DNA from 2 places in the Priestia sp. 179-F W1.4 NHS genome. Region 1 is predicted to be linked to the other one. Evidence: riboswitches for the same ligand, from Rfam matches in the RefSeq annotation. Region 1 holds a riboswitch; the other holds the start of a gene.
What was found. Region 1 has a riboswitch for preQ1 ahead of queC (7-cyano-7-deazaguanine synthase QueC). Riboswitches for the same ligand answer to the same signal wherever they lie in the genome.
Positions count from the first base shown of each region.

Region 1 (12,545 bases):
TTTTAAGGCTTTGAAACATACTACATGTAAAATAAGAGAGATGAAACGAGGAATGTCCTTTTAGCATTTTCAGCAGCTGCTGCAATGAGAAATAAACATAATATGAACGCATAAAAAGAACGCTCAACAAAGATGTTGACCGCTCTTCTTATGAAAATACATAGCGATTTTTTATTAATTTATCTGACCCTTTGCTTGACCGTATATGCCCTAAAGCTATATAATCCCCTTTTTATACAATGCGCTTTGAACATAAAATCATAGGAGCGTCTCCCCAAACGCTGCTATGTATGTATATCTGTAATCGCTTACAAACCTTTAATAAAAAACCGATATGATTTTCTATCTATTTACATTAAACAATATTTTAGGCTAAATTTCAACACATTTTTTGTTTTTCTTTGTACTCAGCAAAAAAACAGGTGATATAGCACAATGATTTTCCTTTTTTCCTGTCCCTTTTACTTATATCCATAATCGTTTATAGTTTATAACGAAAGGAAGTGACATAATGTCTGATCAACTAGAAGAATACTTAGAACGAGGAATGTACGGAGCAAAGGAAACAAAAAGAGACGAAAGAAGATATTTCTTAACTGCTCTACGTGAGAATATTGAAATTGCGCTAAAAAAAGGGCAAGTCATGAAAAAGGATGCAGCAAAAATAAAGCCTCTTTTAGAAAAAGTGAAAGACGGTCATTTGTTTTTAAATGGCTCTTTGTCTTATTCATACCTCTCACCTTATATTCAAGCGGCTAACCAACATAAAGTGCCTTTTACCATCGTTCAGAACTTAGAAGCTGATACCGATATTGGTCTAGTTTTAACGGGTTCTGAAGGCAGTTTGGAACGAGATATCTTTTTAGACTAAAAAAAGAGGTTGACACATAACGAAATGAATCCAATCAACTGCTAGAAGGAACGAGACAGATAAAACTATATTCACCATCAAAAAAAAACGAACCATTGATCAACATGTGATCAATGGTTCGTTTTTTACTTCGTTTAAAATACTTTTGTTGCAGCCTCTTTTTTATTTAGCAAACACGTGATGATCAATTGTTTTAATTACAGCACGTGAACGAATCCAGTTATCGGTAGCTGTTTTTGGATTATAAAAGTAAATGGAATCGTCTAAACGATCTTTTCTAGTCAATGCTTGCTCTACTGCTTTTTTCGAATCTTCTGAAGCAGGTTTGTTAATTGATCCGTTTTGAACCGGTGAAAAAGCGTATGCTTTTCCGACAACTTGTTTAATAACTCCTGTTACCGTATCTGGAAACTTCGGAGAATCTACACGGTTTAACACCACTGTTGCTACCCCTACTTTTCCTTCATACGATTCGCCTTTTGCTTCGGCTTCTACTAAGCGAGCTAATAAATCTTTTTCGCTTGACGAAATCGAAACTGCAGGTGTTTCCTGGTCTGCGGGTTTGGCTTCTGGTTTTGGTTCTGGCTTAGCCGTATTAGCAGGTGCTGCCGTTGAAGGTTCCGTTGTTTCAGCAGCCAGCACTTTTGTCTTACTCGGAATAGCTAATGTTTCACCAATATAAATCATATCTCCTTGACGATTGTTTAATTTTTTAATATCGTCAATTGTTACACTATATCTTTTACCTAACTTCCAAAGACTATCGCCTTTGACTACTTTATAATTAGTTGCAGCCGTAGCTGTTGCATTAAAACCTATAAATGAAAGAGTAGCTAAACAAGCTACTACCATTGATTTCATATAACTATGTTTCATAGGTAATACCTCCTGAAATTTCGTATGGTATTACTCTATCATAGCTATATAGGGGTTTCACCGAACGATTCAATTACATTTCTTTAAGTTTGATGAACAAAATTACGTTCGGAACACAAATATGACATTGTACCTTATTTTTTGTCATAATCACGGTAATTTTTCTAAAATACAGGTATATTTTCCCGCCTTATTTCAGTTTAATCAGAAATTTCTTCATTCGTTTTTCCCTTATAATTCTTATGATAAACATTTAAATTCATCTACTTTTACACAAAAGAGCTGAATGTTGTAATCAACATTCAGCTCTTTTTAATCTTCGATCTCAATTTCTACAACATCATAGAAATCAATCACTAGCTTAGCACCCGTATCATCCATAAACGTAAAAACGTCTTGATCATCTGATAAATGTATCACGTATCCGGTCAACTGCTGTTCACTGTTATCGTAAACAGTAGTAATTAGAATTTTTTTATGATCTACATATGCTTCTTCTAATAACGAATGGAGGTCATAGTCCCCGTCATCTTCGGGCCGGTTCGTTAACAGCATCCCATAAGTCGTCATTCCATTTTTATCTTTCCATATATGATCTGCAAAATAAAAAGGTGCTGTACTTTTTCGAAACTCATCCATAATATCCCTCCTATAACTAAACACGTTTATTCGCTCTTACTATACGTTACTAAATAAACGCACAAGCACTTGTAACAGTATATTCTCTACTGTACAGGCTCATACATCCATTATATAAGGCATAATCAAATAATGCCATCATTTCGTTTAACTCCTAGGAATTTCTAGATACGTATAGGTAAAATCGCCTCCGCGTCCGGCGATTCCACGAAAATGTTTGAAATCAGGGCGATTTACTAAAAAAGGGCGAAAAGCAAGAAAGTCTTCTTTTTTAACTTTAATTTCGGTTACTTTTCCTTCACTTAACTCATTTAACATATTGATTACTGTTTGTTCATCCATTCAGTTCCACCTCGTTTTTAGCTGTTCAGCCAATTTTGCAGAGACGCAAATTGAGCTTCAGCTTCTTTATATCCTTGGTTATAAAGAGCGTCGAGACGCTCACGATTCTTCTCAATTCGCCCTACTACAAGAGGGGATTGCGGACGAATCACAAAGATATTTCCCTGTCTTTCCTGCTCTTCAATATATGACAATGTTTCATTATACAATTTATAGCGGTTCTCAAGCGCACGAGTCAGCCCATCATAATGACGATATTTGCGCTTCAATAACCAAAGCATATTTGATTTCTTTTTTCGATATCCTTCGTTTCGCGTTAGCACAACAATATTTTTTCTATATCCATCCTGCACTGCTTTTTTGATTGGAATCGGATCACTGATTCCTCCATCTAACAGCTCTTTTCCTTTATATGTAACGACAGGTGCTAAAAATGGAAGGGAACTAGAAGCGCGAACCGCTGTCAAAATATCCCGATCATACTCATCAAAATAAACGGGTTCTCCCGTCACGCAGTCCGTTGCTCCTACTACAAGCTTCTCTGTACGCTCAGCAAATGCCTCAAAGTCAAATGGAAGAAGCTGATTAGGAATTTCATCAAAAACGAAATCCATTCCAAATATCTCTTTTGTTTTAAAATAATTTTTCCACGACAAGTAGCGAGGATCCTCTAAAAAATCTAAATTAGCTTTGCGACTTCTTCCTATTTGTCTAGATAAATAAGAAGTGGCATGACAAGCGCCGGCTGAAACGCCAATTACATACGGAAGGTACAGATTTCTTTCCATAAAGTAATCTAAAACTCCGGTTGTATAAAGGCCTCTCATACCGCCTCCTTCGAGCACGAGTCCAGTATCTTTCAATTTCTACACCTTCTAATTCTTATAATTTATGACAAGATTATACCTCGTTTATTATAACGAAAGATGAACAAAGATGGAACTGTGTTGCTTCTCTCTTTCGTTAAAGCTACCAATTCCTTTTATTCCTCAGCACATTTTACTTGTTTTTTCAATTTTATTTTATATTTTTTCAAAAAACCCTTTACTAATTCCCAGTTTTAAGGCAAAATTGTAAAAAAAGAAAACGCTAACTAGTTTTACTATTTTCAAAATTAAAATTATTTAAAAAATTAATAATGAACTAATTTAAAACAAAGGAGCGATGAATGATGAAGATAGCAGAGGTAGGAAACTTGATAGAATTTAAAAATGGCTTACAGGGCATTGTCGAAAAAGTAAATGAAAACTCCGTGATTGTTGATTTGACTTACATGACAAACTACCGGGATTTAGACTTAGAACAGCGAACTGTTGTCAACCACAAAAACTACACGATTATTAATCCCGCTATGTAAAGGGAAAAAGCAACCGGAACGCAAAAACGGTTGCTTTTTTAGTGGTTTTGAAAGAACTGATTCTTTTGTTCTTCTGTAATAATTCCCAGCTTATACATGAGATAAATATACTGTTGAACCTTAACATCCTTCGAACTTTTTTTCACTGTACTCCCTCTTTTCTAAAATGTTTCTTCATACAATAATATATGGCTAAGATAAAAAAAGTTTCCTTAAAGAAACAAAACCAGGCCCCATTTTTTCTTGAAAGGGTCTTATTTTCGTGTGACAATAAGAACAAGCTACTACTACCTACTTACTGAAAGGAATTACTAGCATGTTTGATACTGTATTGTTTATCGTTGCACTTATTGTCATTCTTTTTTTCATCGTGCAGTTCGTTTTTAAACGCAAGCAAACTTCAAATAAAAAAACATCCGTTGAACCCATGAATTATGCCGAAGAAGATTCTAACTCCTACACAAGCTGGAGTGAATCTGCTTCTAATCACGATCACGATGGTGATGGTGATGGTGATGGGAACGCGGATGCTGACGGAAGATAGAAAAAAGCCTCTTCTTATGAAGAGGCTTTTTTTATTTTGATAACACGCGCTTGCCGTTGGTAAACGAATAATAGCATTCACCTGTATAAATGTCTTGGCTTTCATGTACATGAACACCACATTTATCTTCAAGTGCAGCTTTCATCATGGATTTGGCTACGTTATACGCTTTAATTGGACGATATTTTCTCCACTTTCCTACAAGGCAAAATGAACACGACTTTAACGTGTATCCCCCAAGCTTTTCAAATAGGCGAAACTCTTGGCGCTTGCCTAATAATAACGATGGGCGGAAAAAGTGAGTAGAACGGATATACAAGCTTGCGATATCTTCTTCTACTTGCCCCTTTACTTTACTGTAAAAGAATGGCGAACGAAGATCAGCACCAATTGCTGTAATCGTTAAAAAGTTTTTGCAGCGATATTTTTCTGCACATTTAGCCGCTTTTAAAGGAAATTCGTAGTCAACTTTAATGAATTTCGCTTTTGTTTTTGCTTTTTTCATTGTCGTGCCTAAACAGCAATATACATCATCAACTGCAAAGCATTCTTCGTGCTTATCAAGCTCTGAAAAATCAATTTCAAGCTGACGTAGCTTTGTGTGTTCGATTGGTAGCTTTTTTCGAACAAACACTGTCACATGGTTATATAAGCTGTTGCTTAATAACATTTTTAAAAGTTCTTGACCAACAAGTCCGCTTGCACCTAATACTAATGCTGATCTCTGTGACATTCTTTCACCTTCTCATCTGTTGTTTTTGCAATGGAAAACAGGTTGCATACACAACCTGTTTGTTCGAATTAACGATTATCAATTGTTTCTGGGTATAAATCATGATTCATCAGGCGATAATTAGCCATTTCTTCATACTTCGTACCAGGACGGCCATAGTTTGTATATGGATCAATTGAAATCCCGCCGCGTGGTGTGAATTTTCCCCATACTTCAATATATCTTGGATTCATCAGTTTAATTAAGTCATTCATAATAATATTCATACAGTCTTCATGGAAATCTCCATGGTTACGGAAGCTGAACAAATAAAGCTTTAACGACTTGCTTTCCACCATTTTTTCATCTGGAATGTAACTAATATAAATGGTTGCGAAATCCGGCTGACCCGTTTTTGGACATAAGCTCGTAAATTCCGGACAGTTAAATTTCACAAAATAATCACGATTTGGATGTTTGTTATCAAATGCTTCTAGAATATCTGGTGAATATTCAAACAAATAGTTTGTTCCTTGATTTCCAAGGAGTGATACACCTTCTAATTCTTCATCTTTTCGACCGCTCATTTGCATTTCCTCTCTTTCTACGATTGTCATTCTAACAGCGTTTTTTTATTTTGTATATATCTGTTTTTATTTTTCTTTGTAAATTTTTTGCTATGCGCTTACACGCCTCGTTTATTTCCCCAAACAAGGGCGTGAACCTGCGGCAGAACTCTTACATCGTTCATGTTTTTAGCTGCCACTGCCTTGTCGATTAACCACTCATACTTTTTAAGCAATTCTTGTGTTAACGACGCATTATCGATTGTCGTTAAGTCCTCGTTGCCTACTTGAACAAAAAATGGAACCTCAGGATAACGTTCATGAACAGACGCTGCATACTCAAAGTCCTCATTATTAAATACAACGACTTTTATGCTTATGTGCGCCATGCGTTTTTCCTTTATTAATGTCTCTATAATATCGTCTAATACGGAGAAATTTGTTTTCATTAATGAACTTGGAGGCTTAGGAGAAATCGTTAAATCATCGATCTTTAGGAACCAATCCTGATAACGGCTTCCCTGTGTTTCAAGAGCTGCTTTTACCCCATGACTGTGCAAAAGCTCTACAAGTGAACCAATCGCCTTGATAAGCGCAGGGTTTCCTCCAGAAATGGTGACGTGATCAAAGCACTCTCCTCCAATTTCTTTAAGCTCCGTCCAAATTTGTTCTGCTGTTAGCTGACGAATATCGTTTTTAGCTGATCCATCCCATGTAAAAGCTGAATCACACCAGCTGCAGGAATAATCACAGCCTGCGGTACGAACAAACATCGTCTTACGTCCTACAACCATTCCTTCCCCTTGAATCGTTGGGCCGAATATTTCAAGTACCGGAATTGTATTAGCCACGTTTTTTCACCTTCTTTGGGCGGTAAACTACGTAACTTGTCGGCGTTTCCCGCACGAATACTTGTACGCAAGAAGGCTTATTTGGTAGTGTGTCTAGATATTCTTGAACCAACTCATAAATTTTACGAGCAACAACTTCAGTTGTAGGAAAATCATTTGGATTTTCTTCGTTAAAGATAGAATGATCGTTCAATAATGTATGATCAAATTGACCAGAAACAATTTTTTTCAATAGCGCAAAGTTTACTAAAAAGCCCGCTTCGTCTAATGTATCTCCGGCAACAGTTAAATTTACAAAATACGTATGTCCATGGACTTGACGGCATTTTCCTGCTTCTGTATGAGGAACAAAATGTGCCGCAGCAAACTGCATATCTTTGTTCAATTCATATTCATAGTCATGAAAGACTTGAGGATACATTTGTTGCAGCATTATTTTTCTCCTCCTTTTTTTGTTTGCAAGTATTGATCTAACCCGCGTTTTCTCAATTGACATGCGGGACATTCGCCGCACCCATCAGCAACAATACCGTTGTAGCACGTTAATGTTTTTTCACGCACATATTCAAGCGCTCCTAGCTCATCCGCTAACGCCCACGTTTCTGCTTTATCAATCCACATAAGCGGCGTATGAATCACAAACTCGAAGTCCATTGATAAATTAAGCGTGACGTTTAACGATTTCACAAATACGTCTCGACAGTCTGGATATCCCGAAAAATCAGTTTCACAAACGCCTGTTACGATATGACGGCCTCCGCTGTTTTTAGCCAGTACGGCAGCAAATGATAAAAATAACAGATTGCGGCCATCCACAAACGTTGTAGGCAACTCTCCTTCTTTTTGCTCAATTTCAATATCATCTCGCGTTAAGGCATTTGGTGCTAATTGATTTAAAAGTGACATATCTAGGACGGTATGCTTCACACCTAAATCAGCTGCGATAGCTTTTGCTACCTCTATCTCTTGACTATGACGCTGACCGTATTGGAAAGTAACCGTTTCTACTTCTTTAAAGTTTTTCAAAGCCCAAAATAGACATGTTGTACTATCTTGACCTCCGCTAAATACAACAATAGCTTTTTCATTTTTCATCATTATTGTTCGTCTCCTTTTTGATTGAAATCAAAAGAAGAAGAAACTTTATTGAACCGTTCGTTCCCTTTGTGACTAATTTTATAACATAAAAAAGAGACTGCTCTTTTCCAGCAATCTCCCTAAAAAGCAACTAAGATACACGTCCTCGCCAGCATACACGTCAAAAAGACGTGTTGATAGAAAAGCACGTGAAAGAAGACACGCTAAAACCGTGTCTTTTGTCATCAACGATGATCTTAGTTTTTTATAGAGGGAGTTTTCGAACCTCTCCCGTACATATACAAACGTGTACGGCGTTTCTTCTTGAATTGTCATCGTATACTATACCACATACGTATAAATAATGCTATGTTTGTTGGCTTCTATCACCTTTAGCTGCCTTATTTCTCTTTATATAAGAAAGCGCAATAAATAACAACGGAAAACAGACGCTTAGTACAAATAAATAAAACGGCCAGTAATATTTTTCAAAATAATTGAAGTATGCTGTATTTGGAATAATGTAATACGCCACGCCTGTAATGATTAGACCTAAAGGGAAGCTCAAAAAATTGCGCACCCGTAAATTACATAATTGAGCGATACTTAACTGAATAGCATAGAACACAATGACAACTTTAAAAAAGATAGATAACATCCAAATAATAGCTACTAATACTTCAACATGCTGTATCGTTGCACCTAACGAAATCATTTTTCCTAATAAATAAACTGGGTAGCTGTGCATTGATGCAATATTCGCGCCAAGAGCTAATATACAAGCCGCAACTGCAATCGTAATCGTCAAGCCCGATGCCACAGTGCCGATAACAATCATTCTTTTTACCTTTTTGCCATCTTTTATATGAGGCGTAATCATTAGCACAAAAATCAATTCCATAAACGGATTTCCTAAGAAATACGTGGTCCCTAACACTAAATCATCCATGCGGAATTCAAACAAAGGGTAAAGACGATCCAGTTTCATCTGAGGAATATTTAACGAAATTAACAATAAAAAAGGGACGACGATCCACGGTAAAAAGATTTCCGCGGTTCTCGCTATCACTTCAATGCCTAAATACCCTCCGTATATAACCGCTAAAATCACAAGAGCATGAATCCACGTAGGCAGCGTTTCAGGGACAATTTGCGTCGTCATAAATGTACTGATATCTCGAAGGGAAAACGTAGATTGAATGAACATAAAAGAAATGTAAATAAGAGACATACACGCTCCGGCGTAAGGACCTAGCGCTTTTTTAGCTATTTCAATGAACGTTTGCTGAGGGTAACGGTGCATCAGCCATAGCAGCACCGCAACAATTAAAAGGGCAAAGCCAATAGCAAGCACACTACATACCCAGGCATTTTGTCTATTCGTTTCTAATAACGTAGCCGGAACTGCCAAAATAGCGCTTCCGATACAAAAAAAATAAATGAGAAAAAGAAGTTGTTTCGGAGTAATAAATTCTTTTATTTGCATCATACACCCCTTCTCTCCTACATGCTTACGTAAATAACAGATGATGAACGGTTTTAGTAAGAGGCTTAATGAGTTCCTCTAAAAAGTACAGAGGCGTAGGTACTTCTTTACGGAGTGTAATGGCTCCCCAAAAGAATAAACCCATACCTATAAGACAAAGATAGACAACGATTTCACGGTAATACTTTTCCTTTCGGAAGTTAATCATAATTTTTTTAGTCAAAAAAGCAAGAAGTACCAGTAAGGCGATAAATCCCTCCATTTTCTTTCTCCTTAATGCTTCATTTGCTTCATATATGAGTTATTTAACGTGCCTAAGCGACGGATTTGAACTTTGGCATCTAAATCGACGGTTAAATCTTCTGCGTAAATTCTGTTCCAGTCTCTTTTCATTTTGTACCATCTCTTTACATCTTGTCTGTAAAACGTTTCTCCAAAACCGAAGATATCACTTTTATAATCTTTTTGAGCTTTTTCCACTGCGTCATTCATTTTTTCTTTTACGTCCGCTGCTGTTTTTCGTTCGAGCATATTAATTACAGCTGGGTCCTGTAAGTTTACTTGACACTCTACATCTGCCACGTTTGCTTCACCTTTTAAATCCACGTGAATATGAGGCTTATGGTTTTTCATAGAAGCCGTTACCTTCACGTTCGTTCGAAGCATTTCTACTCCGATGATATCGTGCTGTTTTTCTTTTCCTTCGCATGGAATAACAATTAACGTACTTTTTACATTTCCTGTAATATAGTTATATCCTTTACTTTCGTCTTCATTGAACCAGCCGATCAGCTTATCATTTTGAAAGACACCTAATCCTTTAAAATTGAGCAGGGTGGACAGATTGGTCCGGGAAATGCTCGACATATCTCCTGCCTTTTTCACATCGCCTTTGACCAATACTCCCGATAACACCGCCTGCTTTCCTTCGCTCGTTAAGTTACTGATCAGTTCATTTAACTTTACGCCTCTAGTAGGTGCCCAAATACGTTGAGAGACGTCTAATGAAGCAAACATATGGTTAGCTGGTATTTTTTCAATTGTTGTTAATACGTTCAGAACGCTCGATGCTTTCGTGTTTTTAGCAACAACAACAAAATAATCGGTACGCACTTCATGATCCCGAGCAAAGAAATCAAGCACTTCAGCAATACCCTCTTCCGCCATGCTTTCGCTAATGACTAGCATTCGTAAATGAGAAAGATAAATTTTCCGCGGGGATTTTGTCGTTATTTTTCTTAACCCTTCCATTACAGACGAAGCCTTAATAGAGAATGTGGTAACAGAAGGCCCGTTTGTAGGGGTTTTGGCCTGAATATCACCAGGGTTAATCAGCTGAACTGTAACAATAATGCCATCTTCTGCTTTATCAATTCCGACAGCAACCGTAATGGCTAGCTCATTCAACTCTCGACTGCTCCAGCAGCCGCTTAACAGCAATGAACAGATACATAACATCAGAAATGCTTTCATAGTAACCGGCCACCTTTGCACAGTTTAGTTTTTTTGCGTCTTTTGACGTGAAATATTCTTCTCGTTAATAAGCTTTGGCCTTGTTTTCATTTTTTTGATCGAACGTCTAATTAGAACATCCTTTTGATCACGCTTCACAAAGGGAGCCATAGGTGTCATATAAGGGACTCCAAATGACCTTAAGCTGCATAAATGTAAAATCATTAAAATTAGCCCGAGGATAATACCGAACAAGCCAAAAGTAGCTGCTAAAACCATTAAAATAAAGCGCAGCATCCTTACTGCAATGGCCATATCATACACCGGTGAAACAAAGTTACTAATAGCGGTGATGGATACAACGATAACCATTGCAGGGGATACTAATCCAGCTTGTACGGCGGCTTCTCCTAAAACGAGTGCTCCCACGATTGAAATAGCTGAACCTACTGCTCGAGGCAATCGGACTCCCGCTTCTCGCAAAATTTCAAACGTGATTTCCATAATAAACGCTTCAATAATAGCTGGAAAAGGCACACCTTCCCTTTGAGCTGCAATACTAATTAACAAAGCAAAAGGAAGCATCTCTTGATGAAAAGTAGTTAAAGCAATATAAGCAGAAGGTGTTAAAAGGGCTAAGAAAAATGCCATGTAGCGCATTAAGCGAATCAATGTACTAATATCTGCGCGCTGGTAATAATCTTCGGCCGCCTGAAAAAATTGAATAAATAGGGCAGGAACCATCAATACAAAAGGTGTACCGTCTACTAAAATGGCTATCCGCCCCTCTAAAAGACCTGCTGCCACGGAGTCTGGACGCTCCGTGTTATGCATAGTAGGAAAAGGTGTATAATCTTCATCTTGAATCAACTCTTCGATATATCCGCTCTCCAAAATACCGTCTATATCAATTTTAGAAAGACGCTCTTTTACCTCTTGAATGACCTGTTCATCCGCAATGCCGTCTATATAAACGAGCGCAATATCCGTTTTTGTAAACTCTCCTATTTGCTGAGATTCAATCCAAAGTTTTGGAGATTTTATTCGGCGCCGAATCAATGCGGTATTCGTTCGCAGTGTTTCTGTAAAACTGTCTCGAGGTCCTCTTACAACGGTCTGAGATTGTGGTTCAGAAACAGCCCTGTCTCTCCACCCTCTTGTACTTGCCACAATACACGTTTGATACCCTTCTAAAAACAGCACGGTATCTCCTGATAAAACATGAAGAAGAGCATCATCCAATGTTTTGGCTTCCATAATTTCACCGGCCGCCAAACTATAGCTTTTAATCAACTCGTACATATTAACGACACCGTCATCATGAGTTAAATGCTCATCGTGATAATGCATAATGGAGTCTAGCGCATAGTGTTCAACTTCATCTTTATTTACCAATCCGTCGATGTAAGCAACACCTAAAGTGAATTTTTCTTCAATTGAAATTCGAAACTCTCTTGTCACTAAGTCCGTGCTCTGTCCCAATGCTTTTTTCATGTGGAAGATATTATCTCCCACTCTCTCCGACAATTTCTGCTCTTCCTCAGTGGAAGAAGCACTAGTTGCCTTAGAGTCCTTCGATTCACCAGCTTTTTCTTTCCGCTGTTTGGATTTATTCGTTAACTCCGATAGTTTTTTAATACGCATTGTTCATCCTCCACTACATTGAACGAAAAGAAACGGAATTTCTTCTTTTTAGTCTCTATAGTTTTTGTATGAAAAGGAAATTTATACTTGAAGCCATTTTAATAATCTTTATTTTTGACATCATTTGT
Region 1 is NZ_JBIQFF010000002.1:468,983-481,527, forward strand. It holds gene ACH0CI_RS12895 (YueI family protein) at 512-871, shown strand; gene ACH0CI_RS12900 (cell wall hydrolase) at 1,034-1,747, opposite strand; gene ACH0CI_RS12905 (hypothetical protein) at 2,060-2,386, opposite strand; gene ACH0CI_RS12910 (hypothetical protein) at 2,534-2,728, opposite strand; gene ACH0CI_RS12915 (patatin-like phospholipase family protein) at 2,746-3,591, opposite strand; gene ACH0CI_RS12920 (YkvS family protein) at 3,900-4,085, shown strand; gene ACH0CI_RS12925 (hypothetical protein) at 4,402-4,629, shown strand; gene ACH0CI_RS12930 (NAD(P)H-binding protein) at 4,661-5,362, opposite strand; gene queF (preQ(1) synthase) at 5,431-5,928, opposite strand; gene queE (7-carboxy-7-deazaguanine synthase QueE) at 6,027-6,758, opposite strand; gene queD (6-carboxytetrahydropterin synthase QueD) at 6,751-7,191, opposite strand; gene queC (7-cyano-7-deazaguanine synthase QueC) at 7,191-7,856, opposite strand; PreQ1 riboswitch class I at 8,087-8,130, opposite strand; gene ACH0CI_RS12955 (GerAB/ArcD/ProY family transporter) at 8,203-9,324, opposite strand; gene ACH0CI_RS12960 (hypothetical protein) at 9,347-9,583, opposite strand; gene ACH0CI_RS12965 (Ger(x)C family spore germination protein) at 9,595-10,794, opposite strand; gene ACH0CI_RS12970 (spore germination protein) at 10,819-12,417, opposite strand.

Region 2 (12,545 bases), on a different contig from region 1:
ATCCTGCTATTGAAGAAGCAGGGGATATAGATACGGCAATTGTGTCATTAAAATTTGCAAACGGAGCTTTAGGCGTGATTGATAACAGTCGTCAAGCTGTCTACGGTTACGACCAGCGCCTTGAAGTTTTTGGTGAAAAAGGTTCCGCTACTGCTGATAATTGCCGTCCAACTACAGTAGAAATATCAACAGGCGAAAGTGTAGTGAAAGAGAAGCCGCTATATTTCTTCCTTGAACGCTATACACAAGCATATATAGATGAAGTAACACAGTTTGCAAGAGCAATTATGGAAAATCAAAGCGTAATTTGTACAGGTAACGATGGATTACAGGCAGAACGAATTGCTAAAGCAGCAAAAAAATCTTTACTATCAGGGCAGCCAGTGAAGATTGAACATAAAAAATACGCAGTGAATTAATGATAGAAATGTGGGCTGAAAGAGAATATCTTGCTCTTTTCGCCTTTTTAGGAAAGCGCTTAACTAAGGAGGAGTAAAGATGAATCCGCTTGTTTTTAAAGAAAATCGTGAGTTAGATTTTATCGCTATCGGTCGCTTATGTATTGATTTAAATGCAAATGAAACACAGCGTCCAATGGAAGAGACTAAAACATTCACTAAATATGTAGGAGGCTCTCCAGCTAATATTGCGATTGGAGCAGCAAGGCTAGGCTTAAAAACCGGTTTTATCGGAAAAGTATCAGATGATCAAATGGGCCGCTTCATTACTGGGTATCTTCAAAAAAATAAGATTAATACAGATAGTATTGCTGTCGATAAAACAGGGGCTGTAACGGGGCTTGCTTTTACGGAAATCAAGAGCCCTACAGATTGCAGCATCTTAATGTATCGAGATAACGTAGCGGATTTAAAACTAGATCCTACAGAAGTATCAGAAGAATATATTAAGAAGTCAAAGGCTCTTTTAATATCTGGAACCGCTCTTGCACAAAGTCCTTCTCGTGAAGCTGTATTTCTAGCATTAGAATACGCACGCAAGCATGAAGTTGTAGTGTTTTTTGATATTGACTATCGTCCATATACATGGGAATCGGAAGCTGAAACGGCAGTCTATTTTAATTTAGCTGCTGAAAAATCAGATGTAATTATTGGTACGCGAGAAGAGTTTGACATGATGGAAAAACTTTTAAATTATAAAGAATCTAATGATCAAGTAACAGCAGAGCGCTGGTTTTCTCACCATGCTCAAATCGTCGTGATTAAGCATGGTGGAGAAGGATCTATTGCCTATACAAGAGATGGTAAGTCTCACCGTGGAGGAATATTTAAAACAAAAGTTCTGAAAACGTTTGGTGCTGGTGATTCCTATGCTTCAGCCTTTATTTATGGATTGATGCAAGGACTGGAAATTCCACAGGCAATGCGATTGGGGGGTGCCTCCGCTTCGATTGTCATTTCAAGACACAGTTGTTCAGATGCTATGCCGACAAGCGTTGAGCTCTTCAACTTTATGGAGACAGCAACTGAAGTTTTGCAGGAAGCCTAATAAACAAAGGGAAAATCTTGAGAGATTAAAGGAATAGAAGCTTATTAAAATCAGATAAAGGGAGAGATATTCTATGACGCAAACAGCAGTAAAAACAGTAAAAAACTATATTGGTGGACAATGGATTGAATCAGCTGCATCAAAAACGGAACCTGTGTATAACCCAGCAACAGGTGAATTAATCGCACAGGTACCTCTTTCTACAAAAGAAGACGTAGATCAAGCGGTGCAAGCAGCAAATGAAGCGTTCAAAGGGTGGGCAAAAACAGCTGTGCCTAAACGTGCACGAATTTTATTCAAGTATCAGCAGCTATTAGTAGATAACTGGGATGAATTAGCAAAGTTAGTGACAGTTGAAAACGGAAAAAGCTTTAACGAAGCGCGAGGTGAAGTGCAGCGTGGAATTGAATGCGTAGAATTCGCGGCAGGAGCTCCTACGTTAATGATGGGGAAACAGCTTCCTGATATTGCAACAGATATTGAGTCTGGCATGTACCGCTATCCAATTGGCGTCATTGGAGGAATTACACCGTTCAATTTTCCAATGATGGTTCCTTGCTGGATGTTCCCGCTTGCGATCGCTTGCGGCAATACATTTGTGTTAAAGCCTTCTGAGCGTACGCCGCTGTTAGCTGCAAGATTAGCTGAGCTGTTTGAAGAAGCTGGTTTGCCAAAAGGTGTATTAAATATTGTAAACGGCGCACATGATGTGGTAAACGGTCTTCTTGAACATAAATTAGTGAAAGCTATTTCGTTTGTAGGTTCCCAGCCTGTAGCTGAGTACGTGTACAAAAAAGGTACGGAAAACTTAAAGCGTGTTCAAGCTTTAGCCGGTGCTAAAAACCATTCAATTGTATTAAATGATGCAGATTTGAACGTAGCAACAAAACAAATTATCGGAGCCGCTTTTGGTTCAGCAGGTGAACGCTGTATGGCAGCATCTGTTGTTACTGTACAAGAAGAAATTGCGGATCAGCTAATTGAAAGATTAGTAGAGGAAGCAAATGATATTGTAATTGGGGACGGCTTAGAAGAAAACGTCTTCTTAGGACCAGTCATTCGTGAAAATCATAAAGAGCGTACGCTCAGCTATATTGAATCAGGCGTGCAAGAAGGAGCGGAGCTTATTCGTGACGGTCGCACAGATGCAGCAGTAAATGGCAAGGGCTACTTTGTCGGACCAACGATTTTTGATCATGTTACGCAAGAAATGAAAATTTGGCAAGATGAAATTTTTGCACCTGTGCTGTCTATTGTACGTGTGAAAACATTAGAAGAAGCTATTGAAGTAGCTAATAACTCTCGATTTGCAAACGGTGCTTGTATTTATACAGATAGCGGCGCAAGCGTACGTGAGTTCCGTGAAAATATTGAATCTGGTATGTTAGGAGTAAATGTAGGGGTACCGGCACCTATGGCATTCTTCCCATTCTCTGGCTGGAAAGATTCTTTTTACGGTGATCTTCATGCAAATGGTACGGACGGCGTGGAGTTTTATACAAGAAAGAAAATGGTAACAACGCGCTGGTAAGTGATTCATTAAAAATCGCATTCCATTTTAAAAGGAGGTATCAGGAATTAAAGATATTCCTTATGCTTCCTTTTTTAAAATCGCAATCTAGTATTAGAAGGGAGAAAGAAGCATGGAAACAGTTAGAATGACGACGGCACAAGCATTAGTGAAGTTTTTAAATCAGCAGTATGTTGAATTTGATGGAAAGCAGCATCAGTTTATTAAAGGGATTTTTACAATTTTCGGGCACGGAAATGTAGTAGGTCTTGGGCAAGCTTTGGAAGAAGACCCAGGAAATCTAGATGTATATCAAGGACGTAATGAACAAGGAATGGCCAATGCAGCGATGGCTTTTGCAAAACAAAAACATCGAAAGCAGATTATGGCTTGCACATCTTCAGTAGGACCAGGTTCGGCAAATATGGTTACAACGGCAGCGACAGCTTCAGCTAATAACATTCCAGTTTTGTTGCTTCCCGGCGATGTATTTGCAACTAGACAGCCTGATCCTGTTTTGCAGCAAATTGAACAGTCATATGATTTATCTATTTCTACAAACGATGCTTTCCGTCCAGTGAGTAAGTACTGGGATCGCGTAAGCCGCCCTGAACAATTGATGACAGCTATGATTAATGCGATACGTGTGTTAACGAATCCTGCAGATACGGGAGCTGTAACTATTTGTTTGCCTCAAGATGTGCAGGGAGAAGCATGGGACTTTCCAGCTTATTTCTTCCAAAAGCGCGTTCACCGCATTGAGCGTCGCCTTCCGACTAGGGACAGTCTAGCAGATGCAATTCAAGCAATAAAAACAAAGAAAAAGCCAATCATCATTTGCGGAGGAGGCGTTCGGTATTCAGAAGCTGCAAAAGAGTTAAAACAATTTGCTAGTGAGTTCCATATTCCATTTGGAGAAACTCAAGCTGGGAAAAGTGCCGTTGAAAGCGACTATCGCTATAATCTTGGCGGAATAGGTGTAACAGGAAACTCAGCTGCTAATACAATCGCTAAAGATGCGGATTTAGTAATTGGAGTAGGCACTCGATTTACTGATTTTACAACAGCATCTAAACAGCTTTTTCAACATCCCGACGTGCAATTTCTTACTATTAACACGTCTGAATTTCATGCAAATAAACTGGATGCCGTGAAGCTTGTAGCTGATGCAAAAGAAGGGTTGTTTGCTCTTAGGAAAGAGCTCATGTCAATTGGCTATCAGTCTGGTTACACGACAGAAATTGCAAGTGCAAAAGACGCATGGGAAGCAGAATTAGAGCGTCTACATAGCATACGTTTTACAGGGGCAGATTTTATTCCAGAAATAAAAGGTCATTTAGATGAAAGCTTAGCTGAATATGCAGAATCACTTGGTACTCAATTAACGCAAACAGAAGTAATTGGAGAGGTAAATAAGCTCCTTGATGACAACTCCGTCATTGTTGGTGCAGCTGGAAGTCTTCCAGGTGACTTACAGAGAATGTGGAAGTCTAATAAACCCAATACCTATCATATGGAATATGGATATTCATGTATGGGATATGAAGTATCAGGTGCACTTGGAGTTAAGCTGGCTGAACCAGCTAAAGAAGTGTATGCGATGGTTGGAGATGGAAGCTATCAAATGCTGCATTCAGAGCTCATTACAAGCCTTCAAGAAAGAAAAAAGATAAATATTTTACTGTTTGATAACTCCGGATTTGGATGTATTAATAATCTTCAAATGTCAAATGGAATGGGGAGTTTTGGAACAGAGTTTCGCTATCGAAACGATGAAACAGGAAAATTAAACGGAAACGTGATGAAAATTGATTTTGCAGCCAGCGCCGCAGGCTACGGTGTAAAAACATATCGTGTAAGCTCTCTTGAAGAACTAAAAACGGCAATGGAAGATGCACAAAAACAAGAGACTTCTACATTAATTGATATTAAAGTGCTACCCAAAACTATGACAAACGGTTATGAATCGTGGTGGCATGTAGGAGTAGCAGAGGTATCTGAAAATTACCATGTACAAGAAGCCTATAAGGATAAAGTGAAAAATCTTGAAATGGCCAGAGGCTATTAACAAGCAAGAGAAATGGCCGATGTTGAGGGGAAACATTCGGTGAATATAATAGCGTTTTCAATTTGATATAGGGGAGAGGAAGACATGTTCAAGGAAAACACGGTCAAACTGGGGATTGCTCCAATCGCTTGGACAAATGATGACATGCCTGAACTAGGAGCTGAAAATACATTTGAACAGTGTATCAGTGAGATGGCTTTAACCGGTTTTAAAGGAAGTGAGGTAGGAAACAAATATCCGCGAAATGTTTCGATCTTAAGGAAGGCATTATCACTTCGGAATTTAGAAATTGCAAGCGCATGGTTTAGTACATTTTTAACGACAAAGCCGCCGGAAGAAACGGTGACGCCATTTATTGAACATCGCGATTTTTTATACGAAATGGGAGCAAAAGTAATTGTTGTATCTGAACAAGGACACAGCATTCAAGGGATGATGGATGTACCTTTATTCAAAGAAAAGCCCGTGTTCACGCCAACAGAGTGGAGCAGCCTTATAGAAGGCCTGCACTATCTTGGGAAACTAGCAAGAGAGAAAGATATGCATATTGTCTATCATCATCACATGGGAACAGGCGTCCAAACAACAGAAGAAATTGAGCAGCTAATGGAGCTTACCAATCCAGAGCTTGTTTCGCTCCTATTTGATACCGGTCATCTTGTTTTTTCAGGCGAAGAACCTCTTTATATCTTAAAAAAATATCTTCATCGTATTAAACATGTTCATTTAAAAGATATTCGCCAAGAAGTAGTTGATCGAGTCAAACAACAAGACCTGAGCTTCTTGCAAGCGGTAAAAGAAGGAGCCTTTACTGTTCCAGGCGACGGAGTTATTGAATTTGATGAAGTATTTACTACGCTTGCCGCTTCTGATTATAACGGCTGGTTTGTCGTAGAAGCAGAACAGGATCCAGCGCTTGCTAATCCTTTTGAATATGCGTTAAAAGCAAGAAACTTTATTAAAGAAAAAAGCGGTCTTTAATTTCTATTGTAAAAGGTTTTACGCCTTTTATATGTTTATGAAAGGAAAGGAGGAGATGAAATGAAGCCAACCATCTATAGTGTGGCTGAAGAAGCAGGTGTATCAATTTCCACCGTATCAAAAGTTATCAATCAAACCGGTCACATTAGTGAAAGAACAAGGCAAAAAGTAATTGAGGTTATGGGGCAGTTGAATTACCATCCAAGCGTCGTAGCATCTGCTTTAACAGGAAAGCCTACTAAAACGATTGGGCTTCTCGTACCCGACATCTCCAACCCTTTTTTTGCCGATTTGGCAAGAAGTATAGAAGACCGAAGTCATGAGCGAGGTTTCCATGTTGTAATGTGTAATACCGATAACGATGCGGAAAAAGAGAAAAAATATCTATCGCTGTTAATTCGTCAGAGAATCGACGGTTTAATTGTAGCATCTGCTTTTCGCAATGCTAATCTTTTAAAAAATATGCTGAAGCAAGATATACCCATTAGCGTTATTGCTTCAGAAATCCCTCACATATCTGTTAATACAGTGACAGTGGATGACTATAAGGGAAGCTATTTGGCGACTGATTATTTGCTATCTTTGCATCATAAAAAAATTGCGATTATTACAGAAAATGCAAAAAGTAATCACGCCCGTTTAGATGCTTTTCGAGATGCCATGCAAGAAAATGGAATCACTGTGTTACCTCAGCACGTTATTACGACCGAAGCTAGTATTCAAAAAGGATATGAAAGTGCTAAGCAAATTTTTTTAATGAAGGAGAAAGTGACGGCTATTTTTGCTTGTAACGATTTACTGGCTATTGGCGTCATACAAGCGGCAAAAGAATTCAACATTGATGTGCCGAATGACTTATCAGTGATTGGCTTTGATAATACCGTCCTTTCTACTACCATCACGCCCATGTTGACGACGGTAGCACAACCGACAAAAGAAATGGCTGTAAACGTAGTGGATTTGCTGGTTAGAGAAATGGAATACTCAACGATGCATAAAGAACATTTACTTCTTGAGCCGAAATTGATTGTCCGGAAATCGACGGCTCCGTTACGAAGAAACGCCACAGCATCTGCAAATAATTGAATACAATCAAGAGTATTGCTGTTAATAAAAACTCTTCACAGTCACATATTCAAAAGAATGTATAAAGTCTATGAAGAAAAAATGAGTGATTAGTAAATTCTGATTGTGCTACTACATAAAGGAGGAAGTTAAACATGCTAGGTAAATTAGGTGAATTAAATAAAGGATACAACGTACTTACAGAAATGGCCGGTCAGCACAAAGATATGCTGATGGATATTGGGATTTATAATATGTCTCAAGGAAAAGAGGAAACTTTACTAGACAGCAGCAATGAAACGGCTATTCTTTTACTAGAAGGAAAGGTAAAGCTAGAGTGGGAAGGACATTCGAAAGAAATTCAGCGTGAGTCTCTTTTTGAAGAAGAGCCTTGGTGTTTGCACGTTTCGAAAAATGTGGAGGTTAAAATTACCGCGCTTGCCAATAGTGAAGTACTAGTTCAAAAAACGGATAATGAAAAAGAATTTTCATCAAAATTATATACGCCTGAAGACTGTCAAAATACAGTAGCTGGTGAAGGAGTATGGGAAGGTACCGCTCAGCGTGTCATTCGGACAATCTTTGATTATAATAACGCTCCTTATTCTAACCTTGTTATTGGAGAAGTTATTTCTTATCCAGGAAGATGGTCGAGCTATTCGCCTCATCATCATGATCAGCCTGAAGTATATTACTATCGTTTTGACAAGCCGCAAGGATTTGGCTGTGCAATGGTTGGAGAAGGTGCATACCGTGTAGTTGATAATAGTTTTATTACAATTCCAGGTGAATTAGATCATCCTCAAGCAACGGCTCCCGGCTATGCGATGTACTTCTGCTGGATGATTCGCCATCTTGACAATAATCCATGGACAGACCGTATTATGGAAGAAGAGCATAAGTGGTTATTAGAGCCGGATGCAAAAATTTGGCCTGAAAAATAAATAAAACTCTTTATACGAAATGGGTTTCAAATGTTGAAAAGCCTCGAATAAAAAAATAATTATGCGTAAAATAATAGTTTATTTTTGTAAAATATGTTTTTATATGTTAAAGTATAGCTTGTATTAATATTCAGGCGATGATATCGCTCTTTTTGGCAGATTCCTTTTTTAGGAGTCTCTTTTTTTTCTAAACAGAAGCAAGAGATCGTATGTCAATCAAAAAAAGGAGATAAGCGTAGCCGCTTATCTCCTTTTCTTTTTAGCATTATCTAACGCTAAGTTCTTTTTCACTACTTTTTCTAAAGCAACTTCCACGTGAACATTTTTTTCATCGATGTCATTCACAAGCACGACGGTTCCTTTTCGTCCCTTAATCTTTAAATCATCACCCGTAGAAGGAATGTTTTCCCTCAGCTGGCTTAATAGAAGCTTTCTGTTTTCAAAAAAGTGGACAGCCACCATTTTATCTCACCTAATTTCATATGATATGTGTGATACAAAGATGTGTATATGAAATCCTTCCTATACATTATGCCGCCAGGGGTGGTTTTAGAACACATTGAATAGACAATTGTTGCATCGATATATGAAATAAATAGGGTGGCATAGTTATAAATCTTCTATTCTTGGACATACTTATACTACTAATCTAAAAAGGGATGTGGATGAAAATGAAGGTGGCTATCGGATTAAGTGTATTTACGGTCGTTACAGGAGCAATTGCGTTAGGGTCAGTTTACTTTTTAGCAGGGATCTTTTCGTTTTTCTTAACGGTTTTTTCATAAAAAAATCCACCAAGAGGTGGATTTTTTTATTTAGCAGCGGCTTTTGTTTCATGAGGCGAATTGCCGATAAATCCAAATTTTCCGCCGACAACTTCTTTTACTTCGTGGATGACAATAAAAGAATTCGGGTCAATTTGCTGGATTTTCTTTTTAATTTTTAATAACTCGTTCTTTTTAATAACAACGTAGATAATGCGTTTATCTTTGTTGGCGTAGTAGCCATATCCGTAAAAGATGGTAGCTGCATTTCCAAATTCACTGGTGATAACTTGCGCAATGTCTTTGTACTGATCAGACATAATCGTCATTGCTTTTTTGTTGTGGAAACCTTCGATAACAACATCGACGATTTTAGCACAAAGATAGACGAATATAAAAGTATAGAGGGTATTGTTGACGCCAATAGCAAAAACCGATGCTAAAATAATGACGCTGTCCATGTAGAACATGCTTTTCGAGATATTGTAGCCTTTTGTGTAGTTTAATAAATAAGCTAAAAGAGTTGTGCCGCCGGTAGATCCATCCGCGATAAAAATGAGTGCCAGTCCTGTTCCCATTAGTAAAGCCCCGAATACAATTCCTAAAATCATGTCGTGAACGTGAAAAGGAATATAGCTGACCAGACCTAAGAAAACGGACGTCATGACAGCTCCTAGAATCGTATAGAGAATGGTTTTTTTAGTTAGAAATTTATAAGCTAAGGCAATGAATACAAGGTTCACAAGAAATGTGCTGATACTTGTAGGGATATGAAATAAATAATATAAAACAAGAGCAATACCAACCGTACTTCCGTCACCTAATTTATTTGGAATGACGAAAAAATCAATGGATGCAGCAACTAAAAGCGCTCCGGCAATAATTAAAATGATGTCTTTATAGATTGTTTTCAATATGCAAACCTCCCTGATCATTAGGATATTTTCACGTGGAATCTTGTTTTTACTAGTGTTTCACAAATGATAAAATAAAAAACGTCTTAGAAATTGTCTAGTTATAAAACTGATCAACTTCTAAGACGAAGAATTACGATACGTGTATAATGTCTTGAGTCTGCTTTTCTATGCTTCGATGTCACCGATTATATAAACCTCTGACCGCTATGTCAACGCTATGAGAGATGTTCAACTTTTCAAAAAATAGAAGGCGGTTTCCTACATAAAAAAAGAATCCTTTGCGACGGCGCAAAGGATTTTCAAATTTATTGGAATAGGGGGAATACGTTATTAGGATTACCATTTTCATAAATTAATATACCTTTATTTTTTAAAAAAATTTATTTGTTAATGACGATTGAAAGTTTGTAATTCACATGCTGATTTAGCTCTGTCAAAAAATCATTTAGTTCTTCATTTGAATGAAATTTGCATTCTAGTAAGTAGCAGCCATCGCCGCTAATTTTAAAGTTGTTGATGACGTACTTCTTCTGACTTTCTACAAATGTAAGGTAGGGGTGGTGATGAATGCTCTGCGTATAGATATTTAAAAATGCATGGACGGTGTAGCCAAGTTTTCGTTCATTAATGTTAATTGTATAGCCTTTGATAATGCCTTCATCTTCTAACTTTAATACTCTAGCAGAAGCGGCTTGTCCGGTTAAATGCACTTTTTCTCCTAATTCTTTCATCTTCATACGTCCATTTTTTGATAGCTCTTCTAGTATGCGCTTATCTGTATTATCTAACATCGCTACAAATCCTTTCGTATTTCAAATCAAAAGGGTTAACTACTTTATGTCACCTATGTATACGGATACGTCTTCTATTTTATACTAAAGAAAAGTAAGAAAAAAGAGCAGTCAATATGGAAGACATGAAAGCAGCAGTAGTTTGCAAACAGCTAGATTGACGAAAGCTTAAGCTTGCTGTATGATTCTTTGAGTGTTTACGTGGTTCGTAACCATCCCACGTTAAAAAACTAAGGAGAGAATAGTAAGATGAATATAAGAACACTTTGCGTCAACGGTCTTTTAGCAGCTATGTATATTGCTGTTAGCATGTTAATTCAGCCGTTTGGCTTCACCAATATCCAATTTCGTATATCAGAAATGTTCAATCATTTGATTGTATTTAATAAAAAGTACGTGTACGGCATTGTACTAGGGGTATTTCTGACGAATTTGTTTTTTTCACCAATGGTCGCTTATGATCTGGTGTTTGGGGTAGGACAATCTGTACTATCATTACTCATTACCATTTTTTCTATGCGCTACATTAAAAATATGTGGGCTCGTATGCTTATTAATACACTTGTGTTTACGTTTACGATGTTTATTATTGCGTTTGAACTGCACCTAGCATTTGATTTACCATTTTTCTTTACATGGTTAACAACAGCTGTTGGTGAGTTTGTGGTTATGCTTGTTGGAGCACCAATTATGGCGGCAATTAATAAACGTGTACAATTTAATAAGCTAGTTGGATAAAAAGATGCGGCTGTGATAAATCTCACAGCCGCATCTTTTTTTCTTTGTTATTCTATAAGTGTAGTGATAAACCCCTTATTATTGAAGAGCTTTTCACGCATGGACAAATTACCCATATCTAGCATGTAAAAAGAGCAGGTCGCTATTGCGTTCTGCTCTTTTTGCGTAACGCAATAGCGAGTATTCAATTAGATTATTTTGAAAGAAGAAGTGACAAATCTCACAGCGCGTTCTTTTTTCTTTTGTTACGATATACATATAGTTGGCAAACTCCTTATCGAAAAGTTTTTCGTACAACAACACATTACCTATGCGTAGCAATTAAAAAAGCAGACCGACAAGGTTTGCTTTTTTAATTGTATATTTTTACCATTAAATAACTTTTTTGAGTTATAATTGTAAAATAATCTTTGTTACGAGAGAGGGGATTATTTTTTGAATAGAAAGTTAGGAATTCTTGTTTTATTAGTGTTAGCTATCTTATTTGCCGGGTGTTCAAAAGAAGAAGACAACGTTCCTTTAAGAGAACTAGAAAAGATCCATATTAACGTCATCAAAGAACAAAAGATGAAGCAAGGGATTTCGTATGAATTGGAATTCGTAAACAAGAGCGATTTGACCATCAAACAAAACAATGTCTTTTTATCCTATCCTTTAAAAATGAAAAACGGTTATTCTGAAAATAAATTTAAGGTGTTAGCAGAAGGCAATAAGTTAAATATTAAGCCAAAACAAAAGGTAAAGTTGAATGCATTTCTTCCTTATAAAGGAATTAATAAAGAAGCGTTAGCTATTGATGAGCCTGACGTAAAGTGCATAGGATATTGGAATAAGATCGATGACTACCATCAATTTTCTTTTGGAGGATCTTTGAAGCGAGAATAATACATGGATTTGTTAAATAATGGAACTTATGAAGCGTGAAATCGTATATAAATCAAGGGGGAGATTTTATTGAACAGATATGGAATATTTATCATTAGTTTCATCGTTTTCTTGGGTAGCTTTCAACTGCTATCAGGAATGATTCTTACGCTCTTATATGTTCCAGAAAGTTCGACTATGTGGAGCTCAATCGAAGGATTATCAAGTAAAGTAACGTTTGGCAGTTATTCTGGTAGCTTTGCTTTTATGATTCCCGCTGTAGCAGCTACAGCCGCTTGTTTTATCTCTAAAAAATGGGTTAGGAAAAGTGTATAAGAAACTAATAGCGGTGGTGAATAAACAGTGAATGTAGACACGGATAGATTAGTTAGCTTCT
Region 2 is NZ_JBIQFF010000008.1:107,451-119,995, reverse strand. It holds gene iolG (inositol 2-dehydrogenase) at 1-419, shown strand, start outside; gene iolC (5-dehydro-2-deoxygluconokinase) at 499-1,506, shown strand; gene ACH0CI_RS24305 (CoA-acylating methylmalonate-semialdehyde dehydrogenase) at 1,580-3,037, shown strand; gene iolD (3D-(3,5/4)-trihydroxycyclohexane-1,2-dione acylhydrolase (decyclizing)) at 3,150-5,084, shown strand; gene iolE (myo-inosose-2 dehydratase) at 5,169-6,065, shown strand; gene ACH0CI_RS24290 (LacI family DNA-binding transcriptional regulator) at 6,126-7,151, shown strand; gene ACH0CI_RS24285 (5-deoxy-glucuronate isomerase) at 7,286-8,074, shown strand; gene ACH0CI_RS24280 (hypothetical protein) at 8,318-8,536, opposite strand; gene ACH0CI_RS24275 (YitT family protein) at 8,886-9,752, opposite strand; gene ACH0CI_RS24270 (Lrp/AsnC family transcriptional regulator) at 10,136-10,546, opposite strand; PreQ1 riboswitch class I at 10,742-10,786, shown strand; gene ACH0CI_RS24265 (QueT transporter family protein) at 10,796-11,284, shown strand; gene ACH0CI_RS24260 (hypothetical protein) at 11,720-12,169, shown strand; gene ACH0CI_RS24255 (hypothetical protein) at 12,239-12,484, shown strand; gene ACH0CI_RS24250 (hypothetical protein) at 12,512-12,545, shown strand, end outside.
Region 2: it holds a riboswitch for preQ1, as region 1 does, so the genes downstream of both, ACH0CI_RS24265 (QueT transporter family protein) here and queC (7-cyano-7-deazaguanine synthase QueC) in region 1, are expected to answer to the same signal.